Thiocapsa bogorovii: one gene and its partner. The protein of the gene in region 1 interacts with the protein of each later gene in a pairwise test. Links are inferred from orthologs where the notes say so. Each region holds a gene or a part of one and is shown on either strand. Other genes may lie near its edges. The genes, in order: LT988_RS01720 and dsbD.

The links.
Region 2: the proteins of LT988_RS01720 (region 1) and dsbD interact in binary tests that used the Escherichia coli proteins (3 or more experiments, as listed by UniProt). The link is inferred for Thiocapsa bogorovii from one-to-one orthologs.

What each region holds. Positions count from the first base shown.
Region 1 is NZ_CP089309.1:365,572-368,886, forward strand. Bases 163-3,161 are described here. They hold LT988_RS01720 (DsbE family thiol:disulfide interchange protein), read left to right. Parts: upstream 163-1,372; coding sequence 1,373-1,951; downstream 1,952-3,161. Other genes in these bases: LT988_RS01715 (heme lyase CcmF/NrfE family subunit), read left to right, coding at 163-1,376; LT988_RS01725 (cytochrome c-type biogenesis protein), read left to right, coding at 1,948-2,448; ccmI (c-type cytochrome biogenesis protein CcmI), read left to right, coding at 2,445-3,161. In the rest of the region: more of LT988_RS01715, read left to right, coding at 1-162; more of ccmI, read left to right, coding at 3,162-3,315. UniProt on the Escherichia coli protein: Involved in disulfide bond formation. Catalyzes a late, reductive step in the assembly of periplasmic c-type cytochromes, probably the reduction of disulfide bonds of the apocytochrome c to allow covalent linkage with the heme.
Region 2 is NZ_CP089309.1:2,289,616-2,293,049, forward strand. The notes cover bases 18-3,135. They hold dsbD (protein-disulfide reductase DsbD), read left to right. Parts: upstream 18-402; coding sequence 403-2,868; downstream 2,869-3,135. Other genes in these bases: cutA (divalent-cation tolerance protein CutA), read left to right, coding at 95-424; LT988_RS10385 (TlpA family protein disulfide reductase), read left to right, coding at 2,865-3,135. In the rest of the region: more of LT988_RS10385, read left to right, coding at 3,136-3,434. UniProt on the Escherichia coli protein: Required to facilitate the formation of correct disulfide bonds in some periplasmic proteins and for the assembly of the periplasmic c-type cytochromes.

The DNA of each region.
Region 1 (3,315 bases):
CGCGCTGGTCGCGGCCCTGGACGACCGCGGCCTGGGTCTTTCTCACCATCGGTATCGCGTTGGGCTCCTGGTGGGCCTATTACGAGCTGGGCTGGGGTGGCTGGTGGTTCTGGGATCCGGTCGAGAACGCCTCCTTCATGCCGTGGCTGGTGGGCACGGCGCTGATCCATTCGCTTGCCGTCACGGAGAAGCGCGCAGCCTTCAAGAGTTGGACCGTACTGCTCGCCATCTCGGCCTTTTCTCTGTCGCTGCTCGGGACCTTCCTGGTGCGCTCGGGTGTTCTGACGTCCGTCCATGCCTTCGCGACGGATCCGGCACGCGGCACCTTCATTCTGATCTTCCTCTGCGTCGTGATCGGCGGATCGCTGGCACTCTATGCCTTGCGCGCGCCGACCATTGCCGGCGGCGGTCGCTTCGACATCCTCTCGCGCGAGAGCTTCCTGCTGGTCAATAACCTGCTCTTCGCGACTCTGACGGTCCTGGTCTTGTTCGGCACCCTCGCCCCGTTGATCTACGAGGCCGCCGGGTGGGGCAAGATCTCGGTCGGCTTCCCCTGGTTCAACAAGATGTTCGTGTCACTCTCGCCCTTCCTCATCGTGGCGATGGGGATCGGACCCTTGACCCGCTGGAAGCACGACGAGCCGCTGCGCCTCGTGCGCTCGCTTTGGATCGCGCTTGTACTCGCCATCGCCGTCTTCATCGTGGCTCTGCAGCCGATGTTCGAGGACGGCGGCCTCGCGATGGCCTTCGGTCTGAGCATGAGCGCCTGGCTGGTCGGCACGCATCTGATTGCCCTCGCCGAGCGCCTGAAGAACAAAGGCGGTTTCCGGGGCCTGGCGGCCGACTTCAACGCTCGCAATCTCAGCTACTACGGCATGTGGACCGCGCATGTCGGGATCGCGATGTTCATCGTCGGCGTCACCATGGTGTCGATCCACGGCTCCGAGACGGACGTGCGGATGTCGCCGGGCGACGTGCACGAGGACTCGGGCTACCGCTTCCAGTTCAACGGGGTTCAGGCGATCACCGGACCCAACTACCTGGCGCAGCAAGGCGAGTTTCTCGTCACCAAAGATGACCGACAGATCGCCGTGCTCTATCCGGAGAAGCGCTCGTATTTCTCGGGCGGCATGCCGATGACCGAAGCGGCCATCAACGCCGGCTTCCTGCGTGATCTCTACGTCTCGCTCGGCGAGCCCGTGGGAACGGACGGCGACTGGGCGCTGCGGGTCTACTACAAACCATTCGTGCGCTGGATCTGGCTCGGCGCGCTCCTGATGGCACTCGGCGGTCTCTTGGCGATGGCCGATCGGCGTTATCGCACGGTGCGGCGAACCGCGGATGTCCCGGCCGGGGCGCTGGGGGCACGCTCATGACGGCGACCACCACCCCGTCGAGAACGGCAGCAACAAGAGCGAAGAGGCGCGCGCTGATCCCGCTCGTCGTCTTCATTGCGTTGGCCGCGCTGCTGTTCTACGGCCTTCAACTGGACCCGCGCAAGGTCCCCTCGCCGCTCGTGAACAAGCCCGCGCCCGTGTTCGAGCTCGAGACACTGGACGACCCGAGCCGCACGGTGACCAACGAGATCCTCATGGGAAAGGTCTCCTTGGTGAATGTCTGGGCCTCTTGGTGCCCCTCATGCCGCCAGGAGCATGGCGAGCTGATGCAGATCGCACGCGAGAACGATGTCCAGGTCGTCGGGTTCAACTGGAAGGACACACGACCCGAGGCGCTCGAGATGCTTAGACGCTACGGCAACCCCTACGTCGTGAGCGCCTACGATCCGGACAATCGCTACGGTATACACTGGGGTGTCTACGGCGCTCCCGAGACCTTCGTGGTCGACGGCGAGGGCATTATCCGTTACAAGCACATCGGGCCGGTCGACCGCAACGTCTGGGAGACCACGATCCGCCCCATCGTCGAGCAGTATAGACCTCAGCCATCATGATCCATCGCGTCCGCAAACTCTCTTTCAGTCTCGCGCTGCTCGTCGGAACACTGGCGTTCGGAAACCTATCCGCCTACACCCTCGAAGAGTTCAAGTTCGAGCAGCCCGGCCAACACGAGGCGTTTCGGGACCTGATCGCCAAGCTGCGCTGCCTCGTCTGTCAAAACGAGTCGCTCGCCGGCTCGCAGGCCGGCGTCGCGCAGGACCTGCGCGAAGAGGTTTATCGCATGATGCTCGAAGGACAGAGCGACGAGGAGATCGTGACATTCCTCGTCGATCGCTACGGCGACTTCGTGCTCTATGAGCCTCCGATCAAGCCATCGACCTATATCCTCTGGTTCGGCCCTTTCATCTTCCTCGGCGTCGGTGGTTATCTGCTGTTCCGCACGCTTGGACGCAAAAAGGACGAACCCGAGGAGGACCTCACCGAGGCCGAACGCGCCCGTCTTCAACGACTGCTCGCCGCCGGCGGCGATAACCAAGAAAACATCAAATGATCATCTTCTGGATTCTGACCGCCGGGCTCATGGGCCTGGCGTTGCTTTTTGTCGCCCTTCCGCTGCTGCAACCCGAGAAAGCGACCGAAGCACCCGAGCAGGACGAGTTGAATCTCACGGTCTTCAAGCAGCGGCTCCAAGAACTGGATGCCGATCTCGCCGGTGGATTTCTGGAACAGGACCAGTACGCTGCGGCTCGACGCGATCTGGAACGAGACCTCCTGCGCGACATCCCGGGAGAGCTCGCAGCGTCGGGGCGCCGCGGCGCTTCCGGCGGGCGCTGGCTGGCGCTCGTGCTTGCGATGGCGGTGCCGACCGCGGCAGTGCTGATCTACAACGAGGTCGGCCACCGCGAGATCATCGAGCGCATCGAGGGCGTCGCCCTGAGCGCCGAAGCACCGCAGACCCTGATCGGACCCGATGGCGAGGAGCTCCCGCCGCTTGAGGTCCTGGTCGAGCGCCTCGAGGAGAGGCTGGCAGAGGATCCGAACAACATCGACGGATGGCTGATGATCGGCCGGACCTACTTCACCATGCGCCGCCCGGGTCAGGCACTCGACGCCGTCTCGAAGGCCTATGCCTTGGCACCGGAGCGTCCGGATGTGATGCTCGCCTATGCGGAGGCCATGGCTGCCAACAGCAACAACAGCCTTGAAGGCGAACCGGCCGCGCTGATCGATCGGGTTCTAAAGGCCGAGCCGGACAACGTGAGTGCCCGCTGGCTTGCCGGGATGCTCTACTACCAGCGCGGGCAGTACACTGCCGCGGCAACGGCTTGGCAGCGCATCCTCGACGAGATGGATCCCGCGTCGGAGGACGCCGCGGACATGCGCGAGATGATCACGGAGGCGCAGACGCGTGCCGGCG
Region 2 (3,434 bases), 1.9 Mb from region 1 along the record:
ATCCCTTAAACCGACAAACATTGTGGTAGAAGAAGGTTGACCCGTTGCAGGATAGTGGAACCCCAACCCTTATGAAACGCCGCCGAACCACCGCATGACGGCAGACCACCGCCTGATCTTCTGCACCTGCCCCGACGATACCTCGGCCGGACGCATCGCCGAGGCATTGGTCGACGAGCGCCTTGCCGCCTGCGCCAATCTGCTGCCGGGCATCACCTCGATTTATCGCTGGGAGGGTCAGATCCAACGCGATCCCGAGGTCTTGCTCCTGATCAAGACCACGACCGAGCGCGTCGGCGCATTGACCGAGCGCCTGCGCGCATTGCATCCCTACGAGATTCCGGAAATCATCGCGGTCCCCGTCACCGAGGGACTCCCCGACTATCTGAGCTGGGTAACGACATGCACCGACCACAACGACTGAGCCCCGGAATCGGGGCCGCCGTCGAGCAGCGCCACGCCGCCATCGACGACATCGCCACCGAACAGCAGGCCCCGGGACAACGGCCGTCGCGCGGGACATCTGCCGCGGTACGATTCTTGGCCGCCGCGTTGACCTGGCTGCTCGTCGCCGGAGCGTCGCCGCTCGCGTCGGGGGAGGACGAATTCCTGATGCCGGATCAGGCCTTCCGCATTTCGGGTGAGGCCGACGGCCCGGACGCCGTTCGGGTGCGCTGGGAGATCGCCGACGGCTATTACATGTATCAGAGTAAGTTCGGGTTCCAGACGGAAACCGTCGGGATCTCGACCGGGGGCCCGCAAATGCCCGACGGAAAGACCAAGGAGGACGAATTCTTCGGTAAGGTCCAGGTCTATCGCGACAGCGTCGAGATCCGGGTCCCGGTCACGCGCTCGACGGGAGCCGGCAACTTCCTGACCCTCGAGGCGACCTCGCAGGGCTGCGCCGATGCCGGACTCTGCTACCCGCCGCACCGCCAGCGCCTGCTGCTCGAGCTGCCGGAAATGGTTGCCGCAACGCCTATCGCAGCCGAGACCGCGCCCGCCGCCGAGACTCCGTCACCGATTCAGGGCGAGCAATCGCCGAAGGCTTTGGCGGGGTTAGGCCAGTCGCTCGGCTTGGGCGCGGATGACGATATCCTCCCTGCCGAGGAGGCGTTCCGCTTCTCGGCGGAGGTCGCCGGACCGGACCGGCTCCAGTTGACCTGGGATGTTGCCGAGGGAACTTATCTCTACAGCCATATGCTCGAGCTGGCGCTCGAGGACGGGAGCGAGGTCGCCATCGGGCCGTTCGAGCGGCCCGCCGGCGACATCAAGAAGGACTCCATCCTTCCCGACGGCAGCGTCGGCGATGTCGAGGTCTATCACGATCGGGTCGATCTGAGCCTGCCCCTGCTGCGTGGGTCGACCGAGCCGACCGAGGTGACCCTAGTCGCCAAATACCAAGGCTGCGCCGAGATCGGCATCTGCTATCCGCCACAGACACAGAAGGTCGCACTGAGCCTGCCGGAGGCGCTGGTGACGGCGGCTCTGCCAACAGCGGCAGCCGCGGCCACGACGGCCGGCGCGACACCGGAAAGTGCGCCGTCGGTCGCGGACGACACGGTCTCGGAGCAGGACCGGATCGCCTCTGTTCTCGCCAACAGCGGCGTCTGGGTGGTGATCGCGGCCTTCTTCGGATTCGGCCTCTTGCTCGCCTTCACGCCCTGTGTCTTCCCGATGATCCCGATCCTCTCGGGCATTATTGCCGGACAAGGCCCGAACATCACCACACGCAAGGCTTTTACCCTGTCGCTGGTCTATGTCCTGGCCATGGCCTTGACCTACACGGTGGTCGGCGTGCTGGCGGGGCTCTTCGGCGCGAATCTACAGGCAGCCTTCCAGAACCCGTGGGTTCTGACCTCCTTCGCGTTGATCTTCGTGCTGCTTGCGCTGTCCATGTTCGGCTTCTACGACCTGCAACTGCCGTCCAGCTTCCAGTCTAAGCTCGCCGAAATCAGCAACAAGCAGGAGGGCGGCACCTTGCTGGGCGTGGCCATCATGGGCCTGCTCTCGGCACTGATCGTCGGACCCTGCGTCGCCCCGCCGCTCTTCGGGGCACTCATCTACATCAGCCAGACCGGGGACGCGGTGCTCGGCGGTATCGCCCTGTTCGCCCTGAGTATGGGGATGGGTGCGCCCCTGATCGCCATCGGCACCTCGGCCGGCAAGCTGTTGCCGCGCGCCGGCGGTTGGATGGATGCGGTCAAGGCGGTATTCGGCGTCGCCCTGCTCGGCGTCGCCATCTTCATGCTCGAACGGATCCTGCCGGCGGCCGTCGCAATGCTGCTGTGGGGGCTGCTGCTGATCTGCTCGGCGGTCTACATGGGCGCATTGACCCAACTGCCGCAGGGGGCAACCGGGTGGAGCAAGCTTTGGAAGGGACTCGGCGTCTTTCTGCTCATCTACGGCGCACTCATGCTGCTCGGCGCCGCGGCCGGCGGCAAGGATACGATCCAACCGCTGCGCGGGCTGGCCGTGGGCGGCAGCGGTGGCGCCGCAGCCGAGGCGGTCTTTACCCCGGTAAAGACGCTCGAGGACCTCGATCGCGAGGTCGCCAAGGCGGGCGCGCTCGGCAAACCGGTCATGCTGGACTTCTATGCAGACTGGTGCGTGACCTGCAAGGAGCTGGAGCGCTACACCTTCAGCGATCCTGCCGTGATCGCGGAGATGGACCGCTTCGTCCTGCTTAAGGCAGACGTCACGGCCAACGACGCGGATGATCAGGCCCTGATGAAGCACTTCGGCATTATTGGACCACCCGCCATCCTGTACTTCGACCCCGCGGGACAAGAGCTCAAAAACTATCGCTTGGTCGGCTTCAAACCCGCCGATGACTTCGTCGAGCACCTGCGCCGGGCCGCGCCATGAGCGCGATTCGCGTGGGGATGGTCATTTTGCTTGCGGGCGGAATCAGCGTCGGGGTCGCCATTGTCGGCCAACGCTGGATCGGAGCGCCGAAGCCCGATTCGGGATTGCCGGCCCGCCAATCAGCGCCCCTACAAACCTTGCCTGACTTCGGCCTGACTGACCTTGCCGGTTCGAAGGTCAGCAGCGAGGCCTGGGCCGGTAAGGTCGTGGTCATCAACTATTGGGCAAGCTGGTGCCCGCCCTGCGTTCGCGAGATGCCGCTCTTTATCGAAACGCAGGAGGCACTCGGCGAGGCCGGCGTGCAGGTGGTGGGCATCGCCGTGGACCGCCCCGAAGACGTCGAGGCATTCGTCGCCCAATACCCGGTCAACTACCCAATCTTGGTAGCCAACCCGGAGGCTGTCGCCCTCTCGAAGCGACTCGGAAACCGGGTCGAAGGGCTGCCCTTCACGGTGATCTTCGACCGCCGCGGGCGCCGTGTCTTCAGCCGCACCGGCGAGGTCACGGCCGCCGAGCTCAAGGCCGAGCTTGGCGCCTTAGTCGATGCCGAAGGCTCCGCGGAATCC